DNA from 3 places in the Caulobacter sp. DMC95 genome. Region 2 is predicted to be linked to each of the others. Evidence: predicted binding sites of a transcription regulator. Region 2 holds the regulator's gene; each other region holds the start of a gene.
The links. The regulator LexA, encoded in region 2, represses DNA repair genes until DNA is damaged. The targets are predictions, from matches to a motif close to ATGTTCNCNANNTGTTCT.
Positions count from the first base shown of each region.

Region 1: the regulator LexA is predicted to act here: its motif matches at 6,487-6,504, upstream of ACT53N_RS02900 (ATP-dependent helicase).
Region 3: the regulator LexA is predicted to act here: its motif matches at 1,780-1,797, upstream of ssb (single-stranded DNA-binding protein).

Region 1 is NZ_JBQUZP010000001.1:586,735-596,831, reverse strand. Features, by position in the region: gene ACT53N_RS02920 (aminopeptidase P family protein) at 1-1,203, opposite strand, end outside; gene ACT53N_RS02915 (50S ribosomal protein L11 methyltransferase) at 1,379-2,245, opposite strand; gene ACT53N_RS02910 (hypothetical protein) at 2,285-2,797, opposite strand; gene ACT53N_RS02905 (low temperature requirement protein A) at 2,854-4,068, shown strand; gene ACT53N_RS02900 (ATP-dependent helicase) at 4,069-6,486, opposite strand; gene ACT53N_RS02895 (hypothetical protein) at 6,632-6,820, shown strand; gene ACT53N_RS02890 (ribbon-helix-helix domain-containing protein) at 6,838-7,083, opposite strand; gene ACT53N_RS02885 (tryptophan halogenase family protein) at 7,204-8,715, shown strand; gene ACT53N_RS02880 (DUF4169 family protein) at 8,720-8,896, opposite strand; gene ACT53N_RS02875 (DUF6807 family protein) at 8,902-9,804, opposite strand; gene ACT53N_RS02870 (glutathione S-transferase family protein) at 9,976-10,097, shown strand, end outside.
Region 2 is NZ_JBQUZP010000001.1:198,414-208,510, forward strand. Features, by position in the region: gene gltX (glutamate--tRNA ligase) at 1-231, opposite strand, end outside; gene ACT53N_RS00980 (hypothetical protein) at 230-400, shown strand; gene ACT53N_RS00985 (ComEC/Rec2 family competence protein) at 361-2,535, shown strand; gene ACT53N_RS00990 (isocitrate lyase/PEP mutase family protein) at 2,601-3,362, shown strand; gene lexA (transcriptional repressor LexA) at 3,435-4,139, opposite strand; gene ACT53N_RS01000 (class I SAM-dependent methyltransferase) at 4,310-5,146, opposite strand; gene ACT53N_RS01005 (lysophospholipid acyltransferase family protein) at 5,195-5,785, opposite strand; gene trpC (indole-3-glycerol phosphate synthase TrpC) at 5,882-6,670, opposite strand; gene trpD (anthranilate phosphoribosyltransferase) at 6,667-7,692, opposite strand; gene ACT53N_RS01020 (anthranilate synthase component II) at 7,702-8,298, opposite strand; gene ACT53N_RS01025 (hypothetical protein) at 8,414-8,623, shown strand; gene trpE (anthranilate synthase component I) at 8,645-10,097, opposite strand, start outside.
Region 3 is NZ_JBQUZP010000001.1:340,056-350,152, reverse strand. Features, by position in the region: gene ACT53N_RS01680 (hypothetical protein) at 1-559, shown strand, start outside; gene ACT53N_RS01675 (hypothetical protein) at 621-1,310, shown strand; gene ACT53N_RS01670 (hypothetical protein) at 1,328-1,726, shown strand; gene ssb (single-stranded DNA-binding protein) at 1,882-2,388, shown strand; gene ACT53N_RS01660 (hypothetical protein) at 2,538-3,218, shown strand; gene ACT53N_RS01655 (N-acetyltransferase family protein) at 3,454-3,990, opposite strand; gene ppdK (pyruvate, phosphate dikinase) at 4,312-7,002, shown strand; gene ACT53N_RS01645 (DUF4861 family protein) at 7,181-8,104, shown strand; gene ACT53N_RS01640 (pirin family protein) at 8,204-8,902, opposite strand; gene ACT53N_RS01635 (LysR family transcriptional regulator) at 9,029-9,925, shown strand; gene ACT53N_RS01630 (hypothetical protein) at 10,033-10,097, opposite strand, start outside.

The sequences.
Region 1 (10,097 bases), 390 kb from region 2:
CAACGAGCCCATCTTGGCGCGCTCGTTGGACCGCTCGGTCGGGCGGTAGTGGGGAAGGGCGCCGTGGCCGTTGGCCGCGCCGATGGTGTCGAAGGAAAGGTCCTTCAGCACGCCGGTGGCTTCACGGAAGGCTTCAAGCTTGGCGACGGCTTCCTTCTCGTCCGGCGGGTTGATCTGGCCCTCGGTCGCCAGCCAGTGCAGGAAACGCGTCAGGGCCGCGCCGTCGCGGCGGTGCGCCTCGCGCGTACCCTCCAGCTCGACGGCGTTCTTGCAGGCGCGCGGCAGGGTGCAGGGATCCATCGCCCGCACGACCTTGGCGCCGGCGGCGGTCAGGACGTCGAAGTACCAGGCCGAGGACTGGGCCGGATCGACGACGACACTCTTGCCCGAGAGGTCGGCGAGCGCGGCTTCGAGCTTGTCCGGGGTCTCCAGCGAGACCTGGTTGCCGAGCCAGGCCGGCAGGTCTGTCGTGACCTTGGCCGGCTCCAGGAACAGGCGCGCCGTGCCGTCGGCGTTCAGGATGGCCTGCGACAGCGGCAGCGGGGTGCGGATGACGTCGCCGCCGCGCACGTTGAACAACCAGGCGATCGAGGCCGGAGCCGTGATCACCGCCGCGTCGGCGCCCAGCGCTGCGACCGAAGCGCCGACCCTGGCGCGCTTGGCGCTGGACTCTTCGCCGGCGTGCTCGAGCGGCTGAGGGACTACCGGCGCCATGGGCTGCGGCGGGCGAGCCTCGCCCCAGGCCTGGTCGACCGGGTTGGCGGCGACAGGCTTCAGTGTCGCTCCGGCGCGAGTGGCGGCGGCCTTCAGGCCGTCCAGAGCGGCGGGGCTGTGCAGGCGAGCGTCATAGCCGATCACGGCGCCCTTCGACACGGTTTCCAGATAGTCCGGGACGCCGCCCTCGACGAGGTCACGGATCTCGAACACGCCCTGGTCGACCTGCTCGCGGACCTGCAGGGTGTAGCGGCCGTCGACGAAGACGGCGGCGCGGTCCTTCAGGATCACGCCCGCACCGGCCGAGCCGGTGAAGCCGCTGGCCCAGGCCAGCCGGTCATTGGCGGCGGGCAGGTACTCGTTCTGGTGTTCGTCCTCGTGCGGCACGAGGAAGCCGTCCAGCCCCTGCGCCGCCATGGCCTGGCGGATCAGCGGGACGTGCTTGGGGCCGAAGGAGGGATCGGTGGATTCGTCGAAGGTCTGGCGCATGGGGAGGATTTAGGCCTCTCCGGGCGCGCAGGGAAGATGTTCTATCCTCCCCCAAGCGGGGGAGGTGTCGGCTCGAAGAGACGACGGAGGGGGAAGAGGCAAGCTTTGCAGACCTTCCCCCACCGGCCCTTCGGGCCACCTCCCCCGCGAGGGGGAGGATTTGGATTTCGACTGTCTACGGCCGCTGCAGCACCAGCGTCGCCCAGGCGTCGCGGTGGATGCGGGTCACGACCTTGAAGCCGCGCGAAAGGTAGGCGGCCTTGACCATCCGCTCTTGGGTGCGCAGCAGGCCGGACAGGATCACAGTGCCGCCGGGGACGAGGGCGCGCTTGATGTCTTGCGCGAGGCTGATCAGCGGGCGGGCCAGGATGTTGGCGAAGACGAGGTCGTAGGGCGCGTTCTCGGCGACCAGACGGTTCGAAAGGCCCGAGGCGTGGACGAAGCGCGCATTGGCCTTGTTGACCTGGGCGTTCTCCTTGGAGATTCGCACGCTGGGCTTGTCGATGTCGGTGCCGACGGCCAGTTTGGCGCCGGTACGAGCGGCGGCGATGGCCAGCAGGCCGGTGCCGGCGCCGACGTCGAGCACCTTGTTGAACTTGCGCGCCTTGATCAGGCGGTCATAGGCCTGCAGGCAGCCGACGGTGGTGCCGTGGTGGCCGGTGCCGAATGCCGCGCCGGCCTCGATCCGCAGGTTGACGGTGCTGGCCGGCAGGCGGCCACGGTCGTGCATGCCGTAGACGAAGAAGCGGCCGGCGCGCACGGGCGGCAGACCCGACAGGGCCATGGCCAGCCAGTCGGCGTCGGCCAGGGTGTCGCGGGAAACCTTTAGGTCGTATTCGCCCAGCAACGCCATCAGGCTGGCGTCTTCCTCGTCGGTCGTCGGGAAGGCGTCGATGCGCCAGACGTTCTTGTCCTCGTCCTCTTCCAGGATCGAGTAGGTCGCGCCTTCCAGGCCCGGATGGTTGTCGATGGCGTCGGCGGCGGTCTCGGCCTCGACGCGCGAGCCACGGGCGACGATCTGCTGGGGCGTATAGTCGGTCATGCCGCTCCGTTAGCGGCAAAGTCGTTGAAAAGCGAGCCTTCAGCGCGAGGTCATGCCCGTGGCGGCCGCGTCGGCGAGCATCAGGGTGTCCGCCGGGGCTGACAGACGATCCTCGGGAAGAGACGTATCGAGGATGTCGCCGCGTTCCGACGCCCAGTGCGCGCGCTCGGGCCCGGCGGGAACGTCGGCGGCGACGTGACGCGCAGGGACATAGGCTGGAAGCTCCGGCGGCGGGGGCAGGGGCGGCGGCTTATAGCTGGCGTAGGTGACCGGCGGGGCCTGGGTCGCCTTGAGAAAATCGGTTCCAACCACGTAGTCGGGAAGATCGCCTGACGGATAGATAATAGGCTCAGCGGTGGCCTCCATCCTGGTCCGCGTCGGTTCCATGTCCGGCTGGAATGGGCCGTCTTGCGGGCCTGTCTGCATGGCCAAGCCGGCGAGCGCGCCAACAAATGCGCAGAGCGGCGCGCCAAAGGCGACAGGTCGTGTCGCGCCGAAGGCCTTGAGCGGGGCGATCATGCGGTTCAGGCGTTGCATGTCGGCATAGCGCATCAGGCAGATTTTGGTTCTCCATTCCCGGCGGCCGCTGATGCGTTAGGATGACAGGCATGGCCAAGACCGTTCCCAGCTTGCTGCGCGCCCGCAATGCCGAGGAGCATGCGCGGGTCACCTATGCCGAGCTGTTCTTTGACCTGGTCTTCGTCTTCGCGGTGACCCAGCTCTCGCACGTTGTCTTGAAGCACCCGGATGGACCTGGGGTCCTGCATGCGGCCGTGCTGCTGCTGGCGGTGTGGTGGTCGTGGATCTACACCGCCTGGGTGACGAACTGGCTGGATCCCGAGCGGGGGCCTGTCCGCTTGATGCTGTTCGTGATGATGGCGGCGGCCATGGTGTTGGCGGCTTCGATCCCCGACGCCTTCGGCGCGCGCGGCCTGGCCTTCGCCGCAGCTCACGTCTTCATCCAGGTGGGGCGCAGCGCCTTCTTCCTGTGGACGGCTTGGAAGGACGAAGGGCACCGCGCCAACTTCCTGCGGATCACCGCCTGGCTGTCCTTCGCCGGGGTTTTCTGGATCACCGGCGCGTTCGTCGAGGGAGAGGGGCGACTGCTGGTCTGGGGCCTGGCGCTGGCGATCGAGTATGTCTCGCCGGCCGTGGGTTTCTGGACCCCTGGCCTTGGTCGCACCAAGACCTCGGAGTGGAACGTCGAGGGCGGCCACATGGCCGAGCGCTGCGCCTTGTTCACGATCATCGCGCTGGGCGAGTCGATCATCATCTCGGGATCGACTGTCATTGGCCTGGAGTGGGAGGCGTCGGTGATGGCCGCCTTCACCGGCGCGTTCCTGTGCAGCCTGACCATGTGGTGGATCTACTTCTCGTCCACGGCCGAGGCGGCTAGCAAGGCGATCGCTGAGTCGAGCGATCCGGGCGCGATCGCCCGCGTGGCCTATACCTACGCCCATCTGCCCATCATCGCCGGGATCATCGTGACCGCCGTCGGCGACGAGTGGGTGATCCATCACCCTATCGGCCACATGGAGACCAAGGTGGCGCTGGCGCTGATTGGCGGACCCGCGCTGTTCCTGCTCGGCGCGCTTCTGTTCAAGCGGGCGGTGTTCCGCCGCTGGTCGCGGCCGCGCCTTCTGGGTCTGGCTGGGCTGGCGGGATTGGGCGTGGCGTCGCCATATCTTCAGCCGCTGGCGCTATCGTGGCTGACAACCCTGGTTTTGATCGCCGTCGGCGTCTGGGAGACGCTGGGGCCGCGCCCCAGCGAGGCGCAGCCGGAGCATGACGGCGTCCGCCCTGGGCTAAAGCCCGAGGGGTGATCAGGCTTTCTCGACGAAGCTGTCGATGACCTTCTTCTCGCCGGCCTTGTCAAAGGCGACCGTGAGCTTGTTGCCTTCGATACCGGTGACCTTGCCGTAGCCGAACTTGACGTGGAACACCCGGTCGCCGCGCGAATAGGCGCTGTTGGTCGGGGCGGAGACCGCGACCAGGCGGCCTTCGCCCTCGATCGGGGCCGCACGCGCCGCCGAACCGGCGCGCACGCCCTGGATCCCGCGCCAAGATCCGCCACGTTCGCCAAAGCCCGAGGTGCGCTCCTGGGCCCGCTTCCAGCCGGGGCTGTCGTAGCTGCCGGCCTGGAAGGCGCTGGCGCCCGGATCGTCCCAGCGCGAGGCGGCCGTCGACTGCATGCCCGGGCCGCCGCCGTAGTAGCCGGTCTCCGAGGCCGCATCGACGTGGGCGATCGGCAGTTCGTCGACAAAGCGGCTGGGGAGTTGCGACGTCCAGCGGCCATAGACCTGGCGGTTGGCCACGAAACTGATGCGGGCTTCCTCACGGGCGCGGGTGATGCCGACATAGGCCAGACGCCGTTCTTCCTCGAGGCCCTTCTCACCCTTGTCGTCCATGCTGCGCTGGCTGGGGAACACGCCTTCCTCCCAGCCGGGCAGGAAGACCAACGGGAACTCCAGGCCCTTGGCCGAGTGCAGGGTCATGATCCAGACCGCGTCGCCGGTGGCCTCGCGATCGAGATCCATGACCAGCGACACGTGTTCCAGGTAGCCCTCAAGCGTATCGAACGCGCCCATCGACTGGACCAGTTCCTTCAGGTTTTCGAGGCGCGTCTGACTGGTCGGGCCCTTGTCGAGGCGCAGGGCGTCGGTATAGCCGCTTTCCTCCAGCACGGTTTCCAGCAGGCGCTGGTGATGCACGGTCCCGACCAGCGAACGCCAGCGGTCCAGATCGCGGATAAAGTTGCTCAGTGCGGTGCGGGTACGGGCCGGCAGCTCGTCGCTGGCGATGATCGCGCGGGCGGCGTCGACGGTGGAAATCCCTTCCAGGCGAGCGATTTGCAGCAGTTTCTGAACGCTGGTGTCGCCGATGCCGCGCTTGGGCGTGTTGACGATCCGCTCGAAGGCCAGATCGTCGTCGGGCGACTGGATCAGACGCAGATAGGCGTGGGCGTCGCGGATTTCGGCGCGCTCGAAGAAGCGCGGGCCGCCGACCACCTTGTAGGGGATCTGCAGCATCACGAAGCGCTCTTCGAAGGCGCGCATCTGGAAGCTGGCGCGGACAAGGATCGCCATCTGGCTGTACTTGCGACCGGCCTTCTTGGCGCGCTCGATCTCGTCGGCGATCATCCGGCTTTCGGCTTCGCCGTCCCAGACGCCTGACACCTTGACCTTCTCGCCGCCCTTGGACGGGGTCCACAGGGTCTTGCCCAGACGCCCCTTGTTGGCGGTGATCAGGCCCGACGCGGCGGCCAGGATGTGCTCGGTGGAGCGGTAGTTGCACTCCAGGCGCACGACCTTGGCGCCCGGGAAGTCGCGCTCAAAGCGCAGGATGTTGTCCACTTCAGCCCCGCGCCAGCCGTAGATCGACTGGTCGTCGTCGCCCACGCAGCAGACGTTCTGGCGGCCCTGGGCCAGCAGGCGTAGCCACAGGTACTGGGCGACGTTGGTGTCCTGGTACTCGTCGACCATCACGTACTTGAAGCGCTTCTGGAACTCGTCCAGCACGTCAGGATGGCCTGTGAAGATGCTGATATTGTGCAGCAAAAGATCGCCGAAATCACAGGCGTTCAGGATGCGAAGGCGCTCCTGATACTGCCGATAGAGGCTGATCCCCTTGCCGTTTGCGAACTCGCCGGCTTCGCTGGTCGGCACCCGATCAGGCGTCCAGCCGCGGTTCTTCCAGCCGTCGATGATCTGCGACAGGATGCGGGGCGTCCACCGCTTGGCGTCGATGTTCTCGGCCTCGATCAACTGCTTGAGCAAGCGCTCCTGATCGTCGGTGTCGATGATCGTGTAGTTCGACTTCAGCCCGATCAGCTCGGCGTGGCGGCGCAGAATCTGTGCGGCCACCGAATGGAACGTGCCCAGCCAGCGCAGGCCCTCAGCCTCCGGGCCGATGATGTGGGTGATCCGCTCGCGCATCTCGCGGGCGGCCTTGTTGGTGAAGGTGACAGCCAGCAGCTCCCACGGACGGGCGCGGCCGGTGGCCAGGATATGGGCCAGGCGTGTGGTCAAGACGCGGGTCTTACCCGTGCCGGCGCCGGCAAGCACCAGCAGCGGACCCTCGGTGGTCTCCACCGCTTCGCGCTGCTCGGGGTTCAGGCCGTCGAGGTAGCCGGGCGCGGCGCCAGCGGGCGGGCGGGCTCGGGCGAGGTCGGAAATGCGCGGAGCGGGCAGGTCGCCGGGGAATTCCTCGGTGGGGCTCGGCGAGTCGGTGTCGGGAAACATGGAACATATGTAGCACAAAGCGCGCCGGGCTTAAGCCCTTCGCCGTGTGTCTGTCTGTTGCAAGCCCTCAAGCCTGCGGGAACTTCCCATATCTCGCGCCGTTGATGGGCCATCACAGACATTGCCGTAGGGCGAGGAGATACAGATGGCTGAAGGCGCCAATCGTGGTGGGAACAGTGGGCTGGCGTTCATCGTTGGCGCGCTCGTCGTCGTCGTGGCCGTGCTCGCCTTTTTCATGATGTCCGGCGGGTTCACGCAGGAGAAGAAGGTCGACGTCGATATCTCGGCGTCTGCGCCGAAGCTGCCGGATGCGCCCAAGCCGGCGGGCGGCTAGTTCCGGCGGCGCCGCGCTCAATCGATGACGGGCGAGGCCGCTGGCGTCAGCGGGTTTTGAGCGACGTGCTCGAGCGCGAAGACCCTGCACGCCGACGCCAGCGGCCGCTCGCCCCGTTCCCGGTCGACGCTCTGGATCAAGGCCGCGAGGCTGTGGCCCCCTGCAACAGCTGCGGCTTCGAGGACCGCCCAGAACTCTGGCTCTAGAGCCAGAGAGGTGGCGTGGCCGACAAGGTTCACCGAGCGTTTGCGAAGGCCTGGCATGGGACGGTCTCCTGAGCGCTGGACATCGCGCACTTGGGTGTGAGGCGCAAGCGGCTGGCGTCCGACGCACGGATGGCCGACAAAGCGGTCTCTAGGCTCGGGGAGGGCGGACAGAGACTCATGGGCGAGGCGATTCAGTCGATCGTTATCCTTGGCGGCGGCTCCGCGGGCTGGATGGCCGCCGCGCTGCTCAACGCCGCCTTGGGCAAGCGATGCGCTGTCACGGTGGTCGAGTCCGCCGAGATCGGCGTGGTCGGGGTGGGCGAGGCGACCATTCCTGCGATCCGACAGTTCAACGCCATGGTTGGGCTCAAGGAGCCGGCTTTCATGCGCGCGACGCGCGCCACGCTGAAGCTGGGCATCGAGTTTGTCGATTGGGGTTGTTCGGGCGAGCGCTACCTGCATCCGTTCGGTGTTCTGGGCGGCCAGCCGACGCTCGGCGTATTCCCGCAGCATTTTCTGCGGTTGATGGCCGCCGATCCCGACGCGAGCCTGGAAGACTATTCGGTCTGCGCCCTGGCCGCCCGGCAAGGCCGGGCCGGGCCAACCGCCACTGACCCCGCGACGCCGCTGTCACAGCTGATGTCGGCCTATCATTTTGATGCGGTGCTCTATGGCCGCTTTCTCCGGCGATTGGCCGAGGGGCGCGGCGTTCGGCGGATCGAAGGCGAGGTCGTTGCTGTCGATCAGCGGCCCGAGGATGGCTTTGTCGAGTGCTTGCGTTTGAAGGACGGGCGCCAGGTCGAGGGTGAGCTTTTCATCGACTGTTCGGGGTTTCGGGGACTCCTGATCGAGGGCGCCCTGGCGGCCGGCTATGACGACTGGAGTCGCTGGTTGCCGGTCGATCGCGCCATCGCCGCCCCCTGCGCCAAGGTCGGACCCGCCGTTCCCTACACGCAGTCGATCGCCCAAGAGGCCGGTTGGCGCTGGCGGATCCCGCTGCAACACCGCACCGGCAACGGCTATGTCTATTCCAGCGCCTTCACCGACGATGATCGCGCCGAGACGGTTTTGCGTGACGGCTTGGACGGCGACCTGGAGGCCGAACCGCGCAAGCTGCGGTTCGTGACGGGTCGGCGTCGGGCCGCCTGGAAAGCCAATGTCGTCGCCCTGGGTCTGGCCAGCGGGTTCATCGAGCCGCTGGAGTCGACGAGCCTGCATATGGTTCATTCCGGTCTGCAGGCCCTGCTGAAGTTCTTCCCGGACCGATCGTTCAGTCCGGTTCTGCGGGCGGGCTACAACGCTGCGGTCAAGGCCGAGGGCGAGCTGATCCGCGACTTCATCATTCTGCACTATCACGCGACGCGGCGGGTCGGAGACCCGTTCTGGGACTATGTCCGCACCATGCCGATCCCCGACAGCCTGTCCGAGCGTGTGGCCCTCTACGCCGAGCGCGGCGTCTTGGTCAGCGGCAGTGATGAGCTGTTTTCGACCTCGTCCTGGCTTGCGGTGATGCACGGGCAGGGAATTCGGCCGCGGCGAGCCAGTCCGCTGTACGACGGTGTGAACACCGCCGCCTTGGCCGCAGAGTACGCCGCGACAGCCCGGCGGCTTCGCAGACTGGTCGAAGGCTTGCCGCCCCACGAAGTCTACCTTCAGGACACAGGCGCTTGGGCGGAGCCGGACGCCTAAGGGCTCAGTCTTCGCGCTTGGCGCCGTCGAGATCGCGGCGAAGCTTGTCGGCGCGTGCGGCGTCGAGCGTCTTTTCCGCCTTGGTGCGGCCAAAGCGGGCGCGGTTTTCGGCGGCGCGCGCCTTATCGTCGGCCTTGGTCTTGGCCTTCCGGGCCTGGTTCAGATTGACGATTTCGGCCATCGATCTCAGGGCTTCTTCTTGTTGGCGGGGCGGATCACGACTGTCTCTTGGAGCCGAAGCGCCTGGTCCTTCCTAAGGATCAGGGGCGCACGGCCGGGGAACACGCAGTTCTGCATCGAGCGCTCATTGTACAGCATCCAGCGCGTCACCGCCTCTCCATTGGCCTTGCAGGCAAGTCCGACTGTCCAGGCCGGAGAATTCGAGCCGCCCGCCCAGGCGAAGCCCATCGATGGCCCTGCCTTGAGCGCGGCTCCATTGGGAGTGAGCGTCTTTCCAGACGAGGCGAAGGCTAGGTGCTCGGGGTCTACCAAGCGGATCGAGAAGCCGCCAAAACCTCTGTCATCCTCGCTGCCGCCCAGGCCAAGCGCGTCGACGCGGGCGGTGATTGTGGTTTCGAACTCCACACGCCGCACGCCGCCCTTAAGCGGCCTGATGATCACCTGGGTGACCTCGCGGGCGATGTAGGCCAACTCCGGCCCCGAATTGACGATCCAGTCGACCTCCACCGTCAGGGTCCCGCCGCCCTCCGCGTCGCCCAAAAAGCGCTTCTCGCGAACAAAGTACGACAGGTTTTTCATATACCAGCCGTCGGCGACCGACTTGCCGTCCACCTGCACCTTCATCCAGGCCCACCAGAGACCCCGGTGGTGCGGGTGATCTCCAGGCTTGTCCTCGGTAAGCGCCGTTCCGTCCGGCGCGTAGAGCGGGCTGACATAGTTTGCGCGGCCCGGCTCGTTCCCCGCATCCAGCGGCTTGGTGCGATAGACCAGCACTGTCTTGCCGGCCTCGGTCAGGGTCACCGCATCGTCTGCGAAGACCGCCTCGACCCGTTTGCCGATCGCCGGATCAGCGAGAGCGGACCCGGACGCCGCCAGCATGGCGGCGACGAGGAGCGTAAGGAGGCGCATGCAGATCTCCCGGGCATGACGTGAACGTATCAAGAACAATCTTGGCGTGCATAGCAAGCGGGAAGTTTCGCCGGTTGTGCGCGCTGGCGCCACAGTCACTGCGGTCCAAGCCGCCTTGACCCCGGTCGCGAAGCCGTCGTCTATCCGCCTCGACCCACGGAAGGAGACGCGATGTACACGCTCTACGGTTCGCCGAGCACGGCCGGTACGGCTATCCACTGGCTTCTCCTGGAACTGGACGTGCCGTTTGAGATCCGACTCCTGGATTTCGACAACGGTGAGCACAAGACGGC
Region 2 (10,097 bases):
CTCGTCGTCTGACTTGAGGCCCAGCCAGTCCAGTCCCTCGAAGATCGCGGCGACGGCGGCGTCGGTCGAACGCTCGCGATCGGTGTCCTCAACGCGAATTAGGAACTTCCCTCCCGTATGGCGTGCATATAACCAGTTGAACAGCGCCGTACGAGCGCCGCCGATATGCAGGAAACCGGTGGGCGAGGGGGCGAAGCGCGTGACGACGCCGGTGGGTGTGGGGTTCGACATGGACTTCAAGGCTGCAGGACAATGCGCCATGGCGGCGCTGGGAGACGTTCGCCGCGATGCGACGCAGGCGAGGCGTCTTAGCACGCGGCTCATGGCCGGGCCTAGCGGTTTTCCGCAACGCGAAATGCGATGCAAGATCGCGAAAAATACAGCGGTTTCCGAGTGTTAGGCGTTGACCGTCCGGCCAATGCGCCAGCGACTGCATTCGGTGCGGCGCGTTGGGCGCGGATGGGGCGTGCTGCCGCGGACGAGGTCGGGAATAACCTTGAGCGCCGGTTTCTGTGGGCGCCCGTGGCCTTCGGCTTGGGCGCGGCGGCGTATCTGGAGGCGAGGGCCGAACCGACGCTCTGGGTCCTGGGGGTCATGGCGGCGAGTCTTGGTGTTGCGGCCTGGGCGACCCGCCGCTGGAATGCGCCGCCGATTATCGCGGTGTTGTTGGGTCTAGCGGCGTTCGGCGCGGCGGGCGCCTTCGCCGCCAAGGTCCGTAGCGAGCGTGTCACCGCACCCGTCATGAGCGGCGAACGGTTGGTGCGGCGTGTCGAAGGGTTCGTCGTGGACGTCGTCAGCCCCGGCGCCGGCGGCCAGCGCCTCTTGATTGCTCCGGTCAGGATCGCCGGATTGTCGCCAGAAGAAACGCCGCGCCGGATACGCGTGACGATCGGTGAGAATCCAGTCCCGCAACCCGGAGAAGCGATTCGCCTTCGTGCGATGCTGGGACCGCCTCCGCCGCCTGCCGCGCCCGGCGCTTACGATTTCGCGCGGGACGCGTGGTTCGACTCGATTGGCGGCGTCGGTTTCACCGTTGGCGAGATCGAGAGCGTTCAGTTGGATCCGCCGCCGCTGCGCTTACGCCTTGCCATGGCGGTGAACGCTCTCCGTTGGAATCTGGCTCAGCGGCTCCTCGCCCGGATGGGGCCGTCCAGCGGCGGTATTGGCGCCGCCATGGTGACGGGCCACGAAGCCTGGATCACCGAGGCGCAGACCGACGCTATGCGCGCCTCCGGCCTTGCGCACATCTTGTCGATCTCCGGATTGCACATGGCGATTGTGGGCGGATTTGTCTTTGTCGTTTTCCGTCTCGGGGTCGCTGCCTGGCCATGGTTGGCCTTGCGTGCGCCGGGTAAGAAGATCGCCGCCGTCGGCGGGCTGGTCGCGGTTCTGGGCTATCTGGTCATATCCGGTGCGCCACCGCCCGCCGAACGCGCGGCCATCACAGCCAGCGTAGCCTTCCTGGCGATCCTCTTTGATCGACGCGCGATCACCTTGCATGGCTTGGCGCTGGCGGCGCTGCTGATCCTTCTGCTCAAGCCCGAAACGGCGGGCGAGCCGGGCTTTCAGATGTCCTTCGCTGCGACAGCCGCGCTCGTGGCTCTAGCCGAGGCCTGGCCCCGGCCGGTGCGGGAGTTGTCGACACCCTGGTGGATCCAAGGGCCGCAGGCGGCCGTCGCCTGGTTGGCCGCCAGCGTCGCGGCCAGCTTTGTGGCGGGCTTGGCCACCGCGCCGTTCGCCATGCAGCATTTCAACCGCGTCGCGGTGTGGGGTCTGCCAGCAAACCTGCTCGTGGCGCCATTGTCCTCGTTCGTGATCATGCCGTTTTTGGCTATCGGCGCTCTTCTGGAGCCCTTGGGACTAAGCGCGCCCTTCCTGGCTATCGCCGGCTGGGGCGTTGACGCCATGCTCGGCGTTGCGAACCTGTTCGCTCAAGCGCACGGCGCGCAGCATGTCGTCGCCAGCGCACCACCAGAGGTGCTCGTGCTCGCGTTCCTGGGGCTGATGCTCCTCTGCCTTTGGAAAGGGCGTCTTCGTTGGATCGGCGCGCCGCTCGCCTTGGCTGTCGCCGTTTGGCCCAGGCCATCACCACCCGACGCCTGGGTCGCCGCCGACGGCGCGACCGCCGCCGTGCGATCGGGTGACGCGGCGGTTCTGCTCCGGACTGACGCCAAGCGGTTCGGCGCTGAGCTCTGGGCGCGGAGGCGGGGTCTGGAGCCGACAGCCTGGAGTCTCTACGGCTGCGACCGATGGATTTGCGGACCGAAACTTGGCGCGCCTGTGCGGTTGTCCCTGGCATGGTCGCGCAAGACGCCTGACGCCGAGGTGCTGAGCGGCCTATGCGTTCGGAGCGAGATCGTCGTGGTTCGCGGAAAGCCGCCGCCGCGCGTGCCGCCGCTGTGCGCCGAAACCGTGCTGCTGACAGGCGAGGACTTTGCACGGCAAGGCTCAGCCGAACTCTACCGACGGCCGGACGGTTGGCGCATTGTCTGGGCGCAGCCCTTACGTGGCGAGCGACCGTGGAGCGGATACTGACGCCTTCTGGTGCGTGGCGGGTTAGAATCGGGCGCCGGACCGCGCTCTATCAGGAGGCCCCCACTATGTCAGATCCATACGCCCCACGGCGCGCCATATTTCGCGCCCTCCATGCGGAAGGTTGCTTCATCCTGCCTAATCCGTGGGATGTCGGCAGCGCAAAGCGGCTGGAAGGCCTTGGTTTCAAGGCCCTGGCCTCGACCAGCGCAGGCATGGCTTGGGCGCTGGGCAAGAGCGACGGAGCGGTGACGCGCGATGAGGTGATCACTCACCTGAAGATGCTCTGCGCCGCCACTGATCTACCGGTCAATGCGGACTTCGAAAATGGCTTCGGAGATACGCCAGCCAAGGTCGCCGAGAGCGTGACTTTGGCCATAGACGCGGGTGTCGCGGGTCTCTCGATCGAGGACTGGTCGGGCGTGGCGCTCTATGAACTTTCCGTCGCCGTAGAGCGGCTCAAGGCGGCGCGTGCGGCGATTGACGCTAGCGGGCGCGACGTGATGCTGGTGGGGCGCTCCGAAGGCTATCTGCGTGGCCGCCGTGACCTTGGGGCGACCCTCGAACGGCTGAAGGCCTATGCCAGCGCTGGCGCGGACTGCCTCTATGCGCCTGGCGTTACGGATCCGGCTGAGATTCGAGCGATCGTCGAAGCGGTCGCGCCCAAGCCTGTAAATATTCTGCTCTGGGGCGACGACATGACGGTGGAGAGCCTTGCGGGGCTCGGCGTGCGCCGGGTCAGCACCGGCGGTGCGCTTGCGGCGGCGGCCTGGGCGGGCTTCGACGCCGCAGCCCAACGGTTAGCGGAGGCCGGACGTCTTACGCCCTAGTCGCAAATAGGAGAAAGGCCCCGATCCTCGTCGGATCAGGGCCTGAATCGCCGGAGCGCTGCGCGCCTGGGTCTAGTGATAACGGCGGATCAGGCCCACCAGCTTACCCTGCACCTCGACCTGATCCGGACCGAAGATGCGCGTCTCGTACTTTGGATTAGCCGCCTCCAAAGCGATCGAGCCCCCCTTCTTGCGCAGGCGCTTTAGGGTGGCTTCCTCGCCGACCAGCGCGACGACGATCTCGCCCGAGGTGGCGGTGTCGCCCTTCTTGATGATCACATAGTCACCATCGAGGATCCCAGCCTCGATCATCGAGTCTCCCTGGACCTCAAGGACATAGTGCTCGCCGCCGCCGAGCATCGTTTCTGGCACCGGCAAACGATCGCGTTCGTGCTGGATTGCGTCGATTGGCGTACCCGCGGCGATCTTGCCCAGGATAGGAAGGTCGCGGCTGTCATTGGCCGGGACGGCAGTGCTGCTGGACGGGAGCGGCGCCCCGCCGCCTTCAAAGACCTGCGGGCGGAATGCGCCGCGCCCCTTGGGCGGCGCAGCGGTCGTAGCCTGCTGCGGGAGCTTCACCACCTCCAGCGCGCGCGCCCGATGCGCCAGACGACGAATGAAGCCACGCTCCTCCAGGGCCGTGATCAAGCGGTGGATCCCGGACTTGGAAGCCAGATCGAGGGCTTCCTTCATCTCGTCGAACGACGGCGAGACGCCGGTTTCCTTGATCCGTTCATGGATGAACATCAGCAGTTCGTGCTGCTTGCGCGTGAGCATGTCGGCCTCAGGTGGAGCGCGGAACAAACCGCAAACCTTGCGAATGTTCTCGTGGTGTTCCGCGTCAAAGTCAAGCCGAGCTTCGTTAACGGGAAAAGCGGCGTTATTTCAGGGGGTTAGGGTGGGGGCGATCGGAAAGCGCCGAAGAATCAAAAACTTAATAAAGCCTTTCAGGAGCGCTTGCGCGCCACGATGATGTCCTGGTCCTGCATCGGTTCGCGCCGCCAGACGCCGAGGGCTTGGTTCAGGATCTCCAGGCCCAGTTCCTCGTACTGCGTTCGCACGTGCGCCAGATCGTAGCCAATCACGGCCTCGGGCAGGTCGGGCGTCGCCGTCCAGCAACCGTCCAGTGGATGGACGAAGTCGAAGGCGATCTGGCCGGACCCGGTGTTGGCCCGCGCCTCCTCATCAATCAGATACCAGGAGACGATGCTGATGCCGCCCGGCCGCAGGACCCTGGCGATCTCGCGCGCGAACTGCGCCTGATCCGCCGCCAGCAGATGGGTGAACACCGAACCCAACCAGACATAGTCAAAACTGGCGTTGGGGTAGGGAAAGACATAGGCGCTGGCCGGCTGGGTTCCGCTCGGATTGTAGCGGTCGCTGTGCATGTCGGCGTGGAGGAACTCGAACCTGGAGTCTCCGACGGCGATATTTGCGCGGCACCAGTCGATCGCTTCGGCCATGACGTCGAAGCCCGCGTAGCGGCCGTTCTCATCGAGATAGTCGACGAGAGGGGCGGCTGCGCGTCCGATGCCGCAGCCGACGTCGAGGATGGCGTGGTGAGGTTGCAGGCCCGCGTCAAGGAACAGCGCCTTGAACTGCTGCCCGACCCGCACGAAGTCGGCGTCTGCGGCCCCGACCAGGTGCCAGAGTTCCTGGGGGGCCTGGAGCCCGTCGGTCGGCGCGGTGACAGAGGTAGCGTGCGCGGTTGGGCTTAGTCGACCGAGAGTAGACCTGATTGGACGCTGCGCGAGGCGCTTCAAGGTGGTCAGCAAGGCGCGCATCCGATTCTCCCGCAGAACGGCGCCCGCCTTATAAACCAGCGTTCCGGCTCACGCGCCCGTCGTGAGGTCCTGGTCGTCGAACCCGGTGGCCATCTCAGGGAACTTGGGCGTGCAGCTCTGGTAGAAGCCGGCGATCCGCCGCATGTCGGCGGCGTAGTCGCCGGTCGGGTAGATCGCGGGGCCAAGGCCCACGACCTTTCGCTTGTAGTCCATCATGCCCAGCACCATCGGCACCTCGGCGCCCATGGCGATGTGATAGAAGCCGGTTTTCCACTGCCGGGCTTTGCCGCGTGTGCCCTCCGGCGCGATCGTCAGCATGAAGGTGTCACGGCGGCCGAACTCCTCGACCATCGCCTTGACCATGTCCTTGGAGCGCTCGCGATCAAGCGGTATCCCGCCAAGATCCCGCATCATCTGGTCGAACGGCGGCTTGAACAGCGAGGCCTTGCCGATGAAGCTGAGATCAAGGTTCAGGGCGTCGGCGGCGCCGACGAAATAGACGAAGTCCCAATTGCTGGTATGGGGCGCGGCGATCACGACGAACTTCCGCGTTTCGGGCGGTGCGCCCTCGATCTTCCAGCCCTGCAGCTTGAAATTCGTGGCCAGGGCCCATTTCACGACTCGCGCGAGCCAGTTCATGCACGTTTCCTCAGCCGCGTTCTCGGCGCGGCGACATTTGGAAGGATGGGACTGTTTCGCCCTCAGGCGCCAGCGCCAGAAAAGCCCGTTTTGGGTTTAACCGATCAAGATCCGCGTCGCGGCTGTCACATCCGCATGGCGCATCAGGCTCTCGCCGACCAGCATCGCCTTGGCGCCGGCGCCTTCCATCCGCACGACGTCATCGTGAGTGAAGATCCCGCTTTCGGTGACCAGCAGCGCGTCTGGCGGCGCCTGAGCTGACAGGCGCTCGGTCACCGCCAGATCGACGACGAAGCTCTTGAGGTCGCGGTTGTTAATCCCGACCAGATCCGAGCCCAGCGCGCCAGCGCGCGCCATCTCGGCCTCATCGTGAACCTCCACCAGGGCGTCCATGCCCAGGCGTTTGGCTTCGGCCATCAACTCCGCCGCCAGTACGTCGTCGATCATCGCCAGGATTACGAGGATCGCATCGGCGCCTAGGGCCCGGCTCTCGGCCACCTGCCAGGGATCGACCAAGAAGTCCTTGCGGATGCAGGGCAGGGCGACCGCAGCCCGAGCAGCGACAAGATATTCATCCGCGCCCTGGAAGCTCGGCGTGTCGGTCAGCACCGACAGACAGGCCGCGCCGCCGGCTTCATAGGCCTTAGCCAGAACCGGCGGATCGAAGTCCTCGCGGATTAGGCCCTTCGAGGGCGAGGCTTTCTTGATCTCCGCGATCAGCGACAGCTTCCCCGGGGCGTGGCGCGCTTCAAGCGCGGCCTTGAACCCGCGCGGCGCCGAAGCGCCCTTGGCGGCGGCGTCGATCTGGGCTTGAGAGCGTGCGGCCTTTCGGCTTGCGACGTCCTCGCGCTTGTAGGCGGCGATCTTGGCCAGAATGTCGGTCACGCGGTTACGTCCGTATTGGTGGCGGTCACGAGGCCTGCGAGAGCGGCCTTGGCGCGTCCGCTGTCGATCACCTCACCCGCCAGGGCGATGCCCTCGACCAAGGTCTCGACTTTGTCGGCGACCAGGAAAGCGGCGGCGGCGTTGAGCAAGACGATGTCCCGATAGGGGCCCGTCTCGCCGTCAAACAGACGGGTCAGGGCGGCGGCGTTGAAATGAGGATCTCCGCCCGTCAGATCGGCCAGAGCAGCGCGGGGCAGGCCGACGGCCTCGGGCGTGATCTTGAACAGCCTGACGACGCCGTCTCGCCACTCGGCGACCTCGGTCTCGCCGGTCGTCGTCAGTTCGTCCATCCCCGAGCCATGCACCGACCAGGCGCGTTCGGCTCCAAGGGCGCCCAGCGCCTTGGCGATCGGCTCGACAAAGCGCGGCGCCGAGACGCCGACCACCTGCCGCTTGGCGCCGGCGGGATTGGTCAACGGGCCGAGCAGGTTGAAAATGGTGCGGAAGCCCAGCTGCTGGCGGATCGGCGAGACATGCTTCATCGCCCCATGGTGAGCCTGGGCGAACAGGAAGCAGATGCCGGCCTCGTCCAGGGCCTTGCGCTGCTGCTCGCGCGTGGCGTCGATATTGACGCCCAGGGCGGTCAGCACGTCGGCGGTGCCCGACTTCGAGGTGATGGCCCGGTTGCCGTGCTTGGCGACCTTGAGACCGCCCCCGGCGGCCACGAAGCCGACCGCCGTGGAGATGTTCAGCGTGTGCAGGCCGTCCCCGCCGGTGCCGCAGACGTCGATAACGTCGTACGGATGCTCCAACGGGATGGCTGCTCGGCGCATGGCGCGGGCGCAGGCCGCGATCTCGCCCACGGTCTCGCCACGCAGGCGGATGGCGGTGACGGCGGCCGCGACCTGGGCCGGCGTCGGCTCGCCGCGCAGACAGGCGGCGAAGAACAGTTCGGCGTCGCTATCGTCGAGGGTTTGACCATCGGCGAGTTTGGCCAGCAGGGGCTTGAAAGCGTCAGACATCTGAAAAGCCTAGACCCAGACCGCCGCGTCTCGCTTGACCCCGGCCAGATCCATGAAGTTGGCCAGCATCTGGTGACCGCCCTCGGTGGCGATCGACTCGGGGTGGAACTGAACGCCGAAGATGGGACGCGTCTTGTGCTGCACGCCCATGATCTCGCCGTCGTCGGTCCAGGCGGTGACTTCCAGATCGGCCGGAAGGTCTTCGCGGCGGACGGCCAGGCTGTGGTAGCGCGTGGCGGTGAAGGGGTTGGGCAGACCCTTGAAGATGCCCTTGTCGTTGTGGTGGACCTTGCTGACCTTGCCGTGCATGACGGCCTTAGCGCGGATTACTTCGCCGCCAAACGCTTGCCCGATCGCCTGGTGGCCAAGGCAGACGCCCAGGATCGGCAGGTCGGCCGGCGCGGCCTCAAGCAGCGGCAGGCAGATGCCGGCCTGATCCGGCGCCTTGGGCCCCGGCGACAACAGCACGGCGGCCGGCTTCAGGCCCAGCGCCTCGGTCACGCTGAGCGCGTCGTTGCGATAGACGGCCGTGTCGGCCCCAAGCTCGTTCAGATAGTGAACGAGGTTGTAGGTGAAGCTGTCGTAGTTATCGATGACCAGGATCATGACGCCGCCTTTCGGAGGTCGGTTCTAGCGCGAGGCGGGCGGATGTGTAGCGCCATTTTCGCCTGCGGCTTTCAGTAACGGTTACAGCGGTCGCGGAGTTGAGCATCATAGGCTCATGGACCCGCGTGATTCCGCTTTGGACCCTGTCGCCGTCGCCTATGTGCGCGCTCTGCTGCGGCCCAAGCAACGTGTCCAGAAGATGGGGCCAGTACTGGCCGCCGCAGCCTTCGCCGCGTTCTGCGCGCTCAGCTTCGCCACCGTCATGGTGCTGGCGCCCCCAGCTGTGACGCAGCACCTTCCCAACGATAGGCTGGGTGGTCCCTAGCGGATAGAGCAGCCCTCAGGCTCAGCTGAATCGCCAGGCCTCTTCGGCCGCGCGCTTCAGCGCGCGGGACTTGTGCAGGGTCTCGTCGTACTCGGCGTCCGGATCGCTGTCGGCGACGATGCCGCCGCCGGCCTGGACGTACATCATGCCGTCCTTGACCAGGGCCGTGCGCAGCACGATGCAGGTATCGACGGCGCCGTCCGCGCCAAAATAGCCGACCGCGCCCGCATAGCTGATGCCGCGCTTCTCGACCTCGAGTTCGTCGATGATCTCCATGGCGCGAACCTTGGGGGCGCCCGACAGGGTGCCGGCGGGCAGGGCGGCCATCAGAACGTCGACGGGATCGACGCCCTCGGGCGCTGTCCCCTCGACGTTGGAGACGATGTGCATCACGTGGCTGTAGCGCTCGATCGTGAAGCTCTCAGTCACCCGAACATTCGGCCCCTTGGGGCGGGCTTGTTCCGGCGGGGTGTTACGGCCGTGCTGGTTCAGCATCGCCACGCGGCCCACGTCGTTGCGGCCAAGATCGAGGAGCATCAGGTGCTCGGCGCGCTCCTTAGGATCGGCCAGCAACTCGGCCTCGAGCGCGGCGTCTTCCTCTGGGGTCGCGCCGCGCGGGCGGGTGCCCGCGATCGGCCGGATGGTGATCTTGCCGTCACGCAGACGCACGAGAATCTCGGGGCTGGAGCCAACCAGGTTGAAGCCGTCCAGGTTCAGGAAGAACAGGAATGGCGACGGGTTGGTCCGCCGCAGCGAGCGATAGAGGGCGAATGGCGGCAGGTCGAAGGGACTGCGGAAGCGGTGGCTGGCCACCACCTGGAAGATGTCGCCGGCGGCGATGTAATCCTTGGCCTTTGCGACCACCTCGGCGTAGTCGGCGCGGCTGACCGGCGTGGTGAAATCCATCGGCCCGCGCGGCGCGCGCGGCGCGTCGTGGGCGAGGGGCCGGTGCAGGTCGGCGATCACCGCTTCGATCCGCGCCCGGGCGGCGTCGTGCGCCGCCTTGGCCGATACGCCGGCTTGGGGGCGCACGGTCGTCGTCAGGATAATCTCCTGCGCGATGGCGTCGAAAACCGCCACGATCGACGGGCGGGTCATGATCCCATCAGGAAGGTTCAAGGCGTCCGGATTGACGTCCGGCAGGCGCTCGACCAGGCGCACCAGGTCGTAGCCCAAGGCGCCGAACACGCCGGCGGCCATCGGCGGCAAGTCTTTAGGGAGCTCCATGCGCGAGCGCGCCACCAGATCCCTCAGGCTGTCCAGCGCGCCACCGGGTTGGGGCGTGAACCGACCGGCGGCGATATCGTCGCCCTCGGCGATTGCAGCCTGATCACCGCGACAGCGCCAGACGAGGTCTGGGTTCATCGTCACGATCGAATAGCGACCGCGCCAGGCGCCCCCCTCAACGCTCTCGAACAGGAAGCTGTAAGGACGAGCCTGCGCGATCTTCAGATAGGCCGAAACCGGCGTCTCC
Region 3 (10,097 bases), 140 kb from region 2:
CGACACCTTCCAGATCCGCACGCGCGAACGCGGCGCTCTGACGACGGTCACCATCGACGCCAACGACACGCTGGAAACCCTGGCCGACAAGATCAAGCGCGCGTCGGGTTTCCGCGCCAAGGTGGAGACGGCCTCCAGCGGTAACAGTCGCGTTCTGAAGATCAGCCCTGCGTCGAGCAACGCCACCTTGGAGATCGTGCCCGGAAAGGGCGGAACCGATGTCCTGCGCTCGCTCGGCATCGCCGGCGGCGTCGTGCGAGCCACCAAGACCGAAGACGGCAAGACCGTTTCGGCTGATGGCAGCGGTCCGGTCTATGGCTTGCAGCTCCCGCCCGAACTGGACCTCACGACCGAGGCGGGGCGCAAGAACGCCAATATGGTCATCACCCGGGCGATGTCGCAGGTTCGGTCCGCTTATCGCGAAATCGCTGACACCGCGCTTGGCATCAAGGCGGACAGCGGGTCGAGCTCTGGCAAGACAGGTGGCACGGTTCCAGCCTATCTGAAGAACCAGGTGGCCAATTATCAAGCGGCTCTCAATCGCCTGACCGGCGGCTAACCTGATCTTTTCCACGACCGCCGCGCTTGAAAGCGTCATCGTCGCGTCGTAGCCAAGAGACATGGACCTTCTGAACGATCGACGGATCATCCTGGGCGGCGGCGCGGCGCTTGCGCTTGTCGCGGGTCTCGGCATCGCCGTGGCCCTGATGTCAGGCCATGACAAGAAGCCGGCGGAGGAGCCGCCGGCTGCGCGTGCGGGCCTGATCGTCGAGACCGGTCGCGCTGACGACACCAAGCTGGATCCCGCTCGTCCGCTGCGTTGTTTCGTGGGCGGCGCCTTCGTCGGCGAGATCACCCTGGCTGAGTGCGCCAAAAAGAATGGGGTCGCCACGGGCGCCTTGGATGTGGGCGTCGACGAGACGGGCGCGCTGGCCGCCGCCGATCAGGCTGGTATGGTGCTGACGCCGCTCCCTCCGCCCCCAACGGTCGCGACGCCGCCGGCGACCGCGCCGGTCCAGACCGCCACCCCGACCACGCCGGCGTCCGCCTCTGCGACTGCGCCGCTGGCGGCATGCTGGCGCTATGCCGGCAACGAGTGGCGGCGACTGCCTGGAGACATCACGCTGAACGCCTGCGCCCAGCAACTGTTCGGCGGGCGATGCGAGAAGGCAGGCGGCGCGACCTATGGGCGTTGGGGCGAGGAGACCTTGCGCCTGGTTCCTGGCCGCGTCGAGATTTCGTCGGATAACCGCAGCTTCCACACCGCGTTCGAGCAGGCCGCGAACTGCTCTATCCCGAACGCCGGATAGGTTTATAAGTGTAATCCATGAAGAAGATCGTCCTCGCCGCCGCCGTCCTCTCCGCTTCGGGTCTGGTGCTGGCCGGCTGCCAGAAGCAGACCAAGGCTCCGTTCGAGCAGGGCGTCTGCTTCCACGTCGCAACCAACAAGGACAAGACGCTGCGCTTCAATCCGGTCAGCCGGAACGTGCCGCAGCTGGAGGAATGCGCCGCGACGCTTGAGGGCATGCGCATGCGCTTCGTGCGCTTGGGCCAGTCAAACAGCCGCAGCATGGTCGGGTCGTATCAGGGGTCCTTCATCTTCATCGAGAAGGAAGGGATCTACGTCGGTCAGACCTATGAGGGGCCGCGCTTCATGTCGCTCGTGCGTACGGGCGATGGTCGGTTGGCGGTCCCGGGCGCCATCAAGCGCGTTCCGGCCGAGTAGGGCGCAAAGCCTACAGCGGCGCGGTCTGTCCACAATCGTCTGCCTTGCCCACAAGAACGTTGCAAGAACAAAACTTGCCTCCGGGTTAGTGGGTCGTTAACGTCTTGCCTCAGATTCCGGCGCATGGGTCGCCGGGCGAGAGCAAGGTCCAAGCGATGGCGGGCAGCGTCAACAAGGTCATTCTGGTGGGGAACCTCGGGGCGGATCCCGAGATCCGTAGCCTGGGTTCGGGCGACCGCGTCGCCAATCTTCGCATCGCAACGTCGGAAACCTGGCGCGACCGCAATAGCGGCGAGCGCAAGGAGAAGACCGAGTGGCACCGGGTTGTGATCTTCAACGACAACCTGGTCAAGGTCGCCGAGCAGTACCTGCGCAAGGGCTCCACCGTCTACATCGAGGGCGCGCTGCAAACCCGCAAGTGGACCGATAACACCGGTCAGGAAAAGTACTCCACCGAGATCGTGCTGCAGAAGTTCCGTGGCGAACTGACCATGCTGGGCGGCCGCGGCGGTGACGCCGGCATGTCTTCTGGCGGCGGCGACGAGTACGGCGGCGGCTATTCGGGCGGGGGCGGCTCCAACTTCGGCGGCGGCCAGCGCAGCCAGCCCAGCGGCCCGCGCGAAAGCTTCTCGGCGGACCTGGACGACGAAATCCCGTTCTAGGGCGTGGAGGGACCCCTCGTTCCCTTGCGCTTCTGGAAATGCGCGGCGGATGGTCCGGTGGGGGCATCCGCCGTTTTCATGTAGCGAGAAAGTTACCTCGACATCGTTTCTAGGTTGTGTTTTGCTCTCCGCATCAGCGGAGAGCGACCATGAAGAACGTGATTTTTGGTCTCGCAGTTACAGCCGCCGTGGCGGTCGCGTCGGGAGTTTCGGCGCGACAGGCCGACACCCTCATCGGCGACGCTCGACGTCAAAACGGTCTCGAGGCCGAGATGTCCCGTCTGAGGCAGGCGTCTCCCGGCAGCGCACGCGAAGGCCTGTGCCCGCTGGTTCGCGGCGCGTCCGCAGACGTGAACGCCTATGTCGCCGCGCGCCTGCACCAGGTGGCCAAGCAGGCCGGCGCCGCCTACGCCAAACGCGCTTGTGAACCCAATATCGTCGTCCTGTTTTCGGCCGAGCCGGATCAGCTGATCCTCGAGGCGACGCAGTCTAAGCGCTTCAACTATCGCGGCGTCCCAGCCCAGGCGGCGCAGTCGTTCAAGTCCGGTGCGGCCCCGGTCCGTTGGGTCCATGGCGGCGATGTGCGCGGTTCGGCCGCCGGCGACGCAAGGCCTCACAACGCCTTGATTATCGTCGACGTGAACCAGGCGCGGGACATCAAGGTGTCGGCGATGGCGGACTACCTTGCCCTCGTGTCCCTGGCGGATGTTCGCGTTCGTCCAGCGCCAACAGACTCGATCATGACCTTGTTCGAAGCCGGCGGTGGAGCGCCGCAGGCGCTGACGGAAGCCGATCAGGCCTATCTGCGGAGCGTCTATCGCGCGCGCTGAGAGTCTGATGCGCCGCAGGCGTAACGGACGCCCGTGCGCCAATGTGAGGATCGTCACATCGCGCAGCGTCGGCTGGTGACTATCACGCGAGGTGTCTGCTCTTGTGGGAGTCGGACCGGTGGGGCGATGGGCTTCGTGCGCAATGGCCATCAGAGCCAAAGGCGCGAACCGATCGGGGGTGAGCGACGGATGCCTGAGAGGGTTCCGTCGCTCTCTTCGCGGGAGCCGCCGGCGGTCAGATCAACAAATCCTCTGGACGTGACCATTGGAAGCGGACGACCTCCACTTCACGTCCGCCGGGCGGCGTTTCGCGGTAGCGCGCCACCTCCACCCCGCCTCTTCGCGTGTAGATCCCCAAGGCGTCCGTGTTCGGCGCATAGACCTCCAGGTGCAGCGGCGCGCTCCCGTGCTCATCGCGTAGCCATAGGGCTACCTCGACCAGTAGTCTTGAACCCAGTCCTGCGCCCTTGCGTTCGGGCGCGACATGAAGGTTGTCGACCAGAAGACCCACTGCTGGATTCACGCGGAAAGAGGCGTAGGCGAGGGCGAGCGGCTCTGTGTCCTCCATCGCCGCCAGTATCAGGTCGGTGGTCGGCGCATAGCTCCGGAAGCGCTCACGCCAGATCGCGCGAGAAATCTCGGGAAGCTGATGGTCCAGATAGTGGTCGCCGTAGAGGCCGCGATAGGCGTGCTGACGGCTGCGCGTATGCAGGTCGGCGATGGCGTCGGCGTCCCGCAATAAGGTCCCGAGTCGGATGATCCGTGCCGTCATGGAACGATCGAAGGCGTTTCGCAGCGCGAAGACAAGGCCCTGCAATCTTTCGGTCCAGGTCCAAGTCGAGCGATTGAGCCGGGATTGCCAAGAACATCGCCAGCCGCCCCCGGCGGACAACGTTGTCATTGGAATTATTTGCCGAATTCTCGCGTTGGCGCTTTGAAAGCGAACGGCCAGTGGACGGGTTCTTGACCGAAGTGCTACTGAGACCCCCGGATATTGCACTGCGGGATCGCAACAAAGCAGCGCTGTTCCAAGGCGAGACGACCCCCATAAGAGGGGCGCGGCCTTTTCACTTATCGCAGGGTGAATTCAAAGATGCCGGTTGAGACGCTGACCAAGGCCCAATGGGTTTATGCATTCGGCGGAGGCGGCGCGGACGGCGACGCCTCGATGAAGAACCTCCTTGGCGGCAAGGGGGCCAATCTCGCGGAGATGTCGTCTCTGGGCCTGCCCGTGCCGCCCGGCTTTACGATCACCACCGAAGCCTGCGTCCACTACTACGCCAACGGCAAGCAGTACCCCGCTGAACTGGCCGCTCAGGTCCAGACGGGCCTCGCCAAGATCGAGGAGATCACCGGCAAGCAGTTTGGCGATGTGGCCAATCCGCTGCTGGTCTCGGTGCGTTCGGGCGCTCGGGCCTCGATGCCGGGCATGATGGACACGGTGCTGAACCTGGGCCTGAACGACGAGACCGTCGAGGGCCTGGCCAAGCTGTCGGGCGACCGCCGCTTCGCCTATGACAGCTATCGTCGCTTCATCCAGATGTACTCGAACGTCGTGCTGAACCTCGAGCACCACATGTTCGAGGAGATCCTCGATGACCATAAGGATCGCCTGGACATCCACGTCGATACGGGCCTGACGGCCGACGACTGGGCGGCGGTGATCAAGGACTACAAGGCCGCCGTCCGCGAGCAGCTGGGCAAGCCGTTCCCGCAGGACGCCCAGGAGCAGCTGTGGGGCGCCGTGGGCGCTGTGTTCGCCAGCTGGATGAACGACCGCGCCAAGTTCTATCGTCGTATGCACGACATCCCCGAAAGCTGGGGCACGGCCGTCAACATTCAGTCGATGGTGTTTGGCAATATGGGGGAGACCTCGGCGACGGGCGTGGCCTTCACCCGCAACCCATCAAACGGCGACAACCGCCTGTATGGTGAGTTCCTGATCAACGCCCAGGGCGAGGACGTGGTGGCGGGCATCCGCACGCCGCAGTCGCTGACCAAGGCCGCCCGCGAGGAGATGGGCGACGTCGCTCCCTCGATGGAAGAGGCGATGCCCGAGGTGTTCGGCCAGTTCAAGACGGTCGTGGAGACGCTGGAGCGTCACTACCGCGACATGCAGGACATCGAGTTCACCGTGGAGCAGGGCAAGCTCTATATGCTGCAGACCCGCAACGGAAAGCGCACCGCCAAGGCCGCGCTGAAGATCGCGGTCGACATGGCGGCCGAGGGCGTGATCTCGACGTCGGAGGCCGTCGGCCGCGTCGAGCCCGCCTCGCTGGACCAACTGCTGCACCCGACCATTGATCCGTCGGCTCACCGCGACGTGATCGCCAAGGGCCTGCCGGCCTCGCCCGGCGCGGCCACCGGCAAGATCGTCTTCGACAGCGACGCCGCCGAGAAAGCCGCCGCTAATGGCGAGGCGGTGATCCTGGTGCGGGAGGAGACCAGCCCCGAGGACATCCACGGCATGCACGCCGCCCGTGGCATCATCACGGCGCGGGGCGGCATGACCAGTCACGCCGCCGTCGTGGCGCGCGGCATGGGCCGTCCCTGCGTGTCGGGCGCCGGCGACGTGGCTATCTTCGAGAAGGAGGGCCTGTTCCGCGTTCGTGGCCGTGACTTCAAGGTTGGCGAGATCATCACCATCGACGGCTCCACCGGTGATATCCTGGCCGGCGCGCCGAAGATGATCGAGCCCGAGCTGACGGGCGACTTCGCTACGCTGATGGGCTGGGCCGACGAGGTCCGCCGCCTGAAGGTGCGCGCCAACGCTGAGACCCCGCTGGACGCCAAGACCGCTCGCCAGTTCGGCGCCGAGGGCATCGGTCTCTGCCGCACCGAGCACATGTTCTTCGACGACACCCGGATCGCCGCCGTGCGCGAGATGATCCTGGCCGACGACGAGAAAGGCCGCCGCGCCGCGCTGGCCAAGATCGCGCCGTTCCAGAAAGCCGACTTCGTCGAACTCTTCACGATCATGGAAGGCCTGCCGGTCACGATCCGCCTGCTGGATCCGCCGCTGCACGAGTTCCTGCCGCACACCGAGGAAGATGTTCAGGCTGTCGCCGACGCGACGGGTCTCGACGCCGCCAAGCTGATGCGTCGCGCCAAGGAACTGCACGAAACCAACCCCATGCTGGGCCACCGCGGCTGTCGCCTGGGCGTCTCGTACCCTGAGATCTACGAGATGCAGGTCCGCGCCATCCTCGAGGCGGCCTGCGAAATCGCCAAGTCGGGCAAGGCTGCGCCGGTGCCGGAAATCATGCACCCGCTGGTCGCCAAGGGCGAAGAGATGAAGTACCTGCGCGATCTGACCGACCGCGTCGCCAAGGCGGTGCTGGAAGAGCAGGGTGTCGCGGTGACCTATACGGTCGGCACCATGATCGAGCTGCCCCGCGCCGCCCTGCGCGCGGGCGACCTGGCCGAGAACGCCGAGTTCTTCAGCTTCGGGACCAACGATCTGACGCAGACGACGTTCGGCATCAGCCGCGACGACGCCGGGAAGTTCCTGAACGCCTATATCGAGAAGGGCATCTTCGAGAAGGACCCCTTCGTCAGCCTCGACCAGGACGGCGTGGGCGACCTGATCCGTCTCGCCGCCGAGCGTGGCCGTGCGGTGCGCCCCGACGCCAAGCTGGGGATTTGCGGCGAGCATGGCGGCGATCCCGCCTCGATCGGCTTCTGCGAGAAGGTGGGCCTCGACTACGTGTCGTGTTCGCCCTACCGCGTGCCGATCGCGCGTCTGGCGGCCGCCCAGGCGGCTTTGGCGAGCAAGAAGAGCTAGGTCGACCCGCCGTTTCCGGTTCCCGAAGAGCCCCGGACGTTTACGTCCGGGGCTCTTTCGCGTTCAGGGGGGGGGGCTCGGCTTTGGTCTGTCCAGTCGCGATATTTGGCTAGACCAATTTTGCGCTGCGCGTTACGTCAGCAGGCTGCGGCGTCAACGTCGCATGCGAGGAGCGCCTATGATGTGGAGAACCCTTGTCGCCGCCCTGGCCCTGTCCCTATCCGGGGCCTGCAGTTTCGCCGACGCTCAAGGGCATGCCCCCGGCAAGGGGCTGACGCCTCCGGACCTCCAGGGCCAGAAGCCCCGTGCGGCGATCACTCTCGCGCCGTACCGTTTCAACGACATCCTCTGGGAGAACGACCGCACGGCGCACCGGATCTATAGCCGTGACCTGGAAAAGGCCGAGCCGCCGTCGACCTCGGGCATCGACGCCTGGGGCAAGGGCGTCCGCTGGCCCTACATGGACCGCCAGCTGCGCACCGGCGATCAGCATGCCAACCATGGCGAAGGCCTGGACTTCTACGATGTCGGCACGGCGCGCGGCGCAGGCGGCCTGGGCGTGTGGCACGATAACAAGCTGTGGACCTCACGTAACTGGAGCGACGTGAAGATCCTGAAGAACGGGCCGGATGTAGCTGCGTTCAGCGTGGACTATGCGCCTTGGCCGGTCGATGTGGAGCGTAAGGTCTGGGAGACGCGCGCCTTCACATTGCCGTTGGGCACGAACTTCACGCGCATGGTCTCGACGATCAGTTCCGACAAGCCGGGGCCGCTGGTGGTGGGGATCGGCATTTCCAAACGCAAACGCGCCAGCGGCTCAGGCGTGTTCCGAAAGGACCTCGCTCCCGGCCGCGTGACTTTCTGGGAGCCAGCGGATCCCGAGAAGGGCTCCATGGCCATCGCTCTGATGGTCGACCCGGCTGCCGTGGTCGAGGTGCGGCAGGACTTCGACAACTATCTCGTTCTGGTCAAGGTCGAGGCGGGCAAGCCGTTCGTCTACTACATGGGCGCGGCTTGGGACAAAGGGCTCGACTTTCACAGTCCTACCGAATGGGACGCCTATGTCGCGGCGCAGAAGCCCGACTTCGACCCCGCAAACTGACGGCCAAACGAAAGGCCGCCCCGAGGCGGGGGATCCTCGGGGCGGCGCATGGCCGTCCGCCATGGGGGGGAGGGCGCGGGCAGCCAGTTCGATACAGCGTTAGGCGGCGTCGACCAGCACCAGTTCGGCGTCTTCCAGGGCGGTGACGGTGATCACGTCCTCGTCCTTGATGCCAGCGCCGTCTCGGGCGTTCAACTTGACGCCATTGACCTCGACAGAACCGACCGCTGGCACCAGGTAGCCGCTACGGGTCTTGCCCAAGGCGTAGGTCGTGGTTTCACCAGCCTTCAGCGTCGCGCCCAGAACGCGGGCGTCGGTGCGGATCGGCAAAGCGTCGGCGTCATCCGAAAAGCCGCTGGCCAGTGTCACGAACTTGCCCGAGCGGTCGCCCTTGGGGAACGGCTTGGAGCCCCAGGAAGGCGCGCCGCCGAACGACTTGGGCTCGATCCAGATCTGGAAGATCCGGGTCGTTTCCGGCTCGAGATTGTACTCGGCATGACGGATGCCCGAGCCCGCGCTCATCACCTGGACGTCGCCAGCGACGGTACGGCCCTTGTTGCCCAGGTTATCCTGGTGGGTGATCGCGCCGTCGCGGACATAGGTGATGATCTCCATGTCGCTGTGCGGATGCGGCGGGAAGCCCGTGTTGGGAGCGATCTCGTCATCATTCCAAACCCGCAGCGCGCCCCAGTTCATGTTGTTGGGGTCGTAGTAGCTTGCGAACGAGAAGTGGTGCTTGGCCTTCAGCCAACCGTGGTCGGCGCCGCCAAGCTTGTCGAACGGTTTGCGGTCGATCATGGCTCTACCTTTCAGTCTCTCTGGCGCACCGCGTCGGCGCGTCCTGTTGAGAAGAAAATAGGGCTGGCAGTGGAATTATAAATGGAAACTATGGAAATTTATTGTTTCTAAAAATAGCATATATCCATGTCTAAGCTCCCGGATCTCGAAGGCCTCGCTGTGTTCGCTAAGGTGGCAGAGCTGCGTTCATTCGCGGCCGCTTCAGAGGCCCTGGCCATGTCGAAGGCCACGGTGTCGAAAGCGGTGACGCGGCTTGAGCTGCGCCTCGGTGCGCGGTTGTTCAATCGCACTTCACGCCGGCTCGCGCTCACAGACGCCGGTCAGGCGCTCGTAGAGCGCGCCAGCCGCGTGCTGGCCGAGGCTGAGGCCGCCGAGGAGGAAGCCTCCAGCCAGTCCGCCGCGCCGCGAGGCCTTGTCCGCATGGCCGCGCCAATGTCGCTGGGCGTCGCCAGCCTGGCGCCGGTGTTGCCGGCCTTTCTTGAGACCTATCCGGACGTGTCCATCGACCTGCATCTGTCGGACGCAACCGTCGACCTGATCGGCATGGGGTTTGATCTCGCACTACGCGTCGCGGACTTGCCGGACAGCTCGCTGGTGGCGCGGCGGCTACGGGCGGTCGAGCGTCATGTGGTCGCGGCCCCAGCTTATTGGGCGCGACATGGGCGTCCTGGCCATCCTGCCGACCTCGCCGACCATCGCGGACTGACCTATGGCCACCAGGCCTCGCCAGAAACCTGGCGCTTTCAGCGGGCAGGCGGGGAGGAAGCGGCGGTACGCCCGCGCTCGGTGCTCCGAGCCAACAATGGTGACGCCCTCCTGCCGCCGCTTCTGGCGGGGACGGGCGTAGCCATGCTGCCTGATTTCATCGTCGGGCCTGCGCTCGCCGAAGGTCGTCTGGAGCCCGTGCTAAGTGAATGGAAGGCCGCGCCGATCGCGCTGCATCTGGTCATGCCGCCTGGTGGTCCGCGCCCTGCGCGCGTCACGGCGCTGGCGGACTATCTGGCCAAGGTCCTGGGCCGCTGATCGCGGCTAGAGCATTTTCCGACGAAGTGGATCCGGTTCGTCGTCAGGAAATGCATCAATACAAAGGACTAGAGTATTTCTCCGATCCAAACAGATCGGAAAATGCTCTAGCCAAGGCTCTCGACCTGCGCCGGCGTGAACGCGCCGACCTGAAGCGGCGTCATCGCAGCGA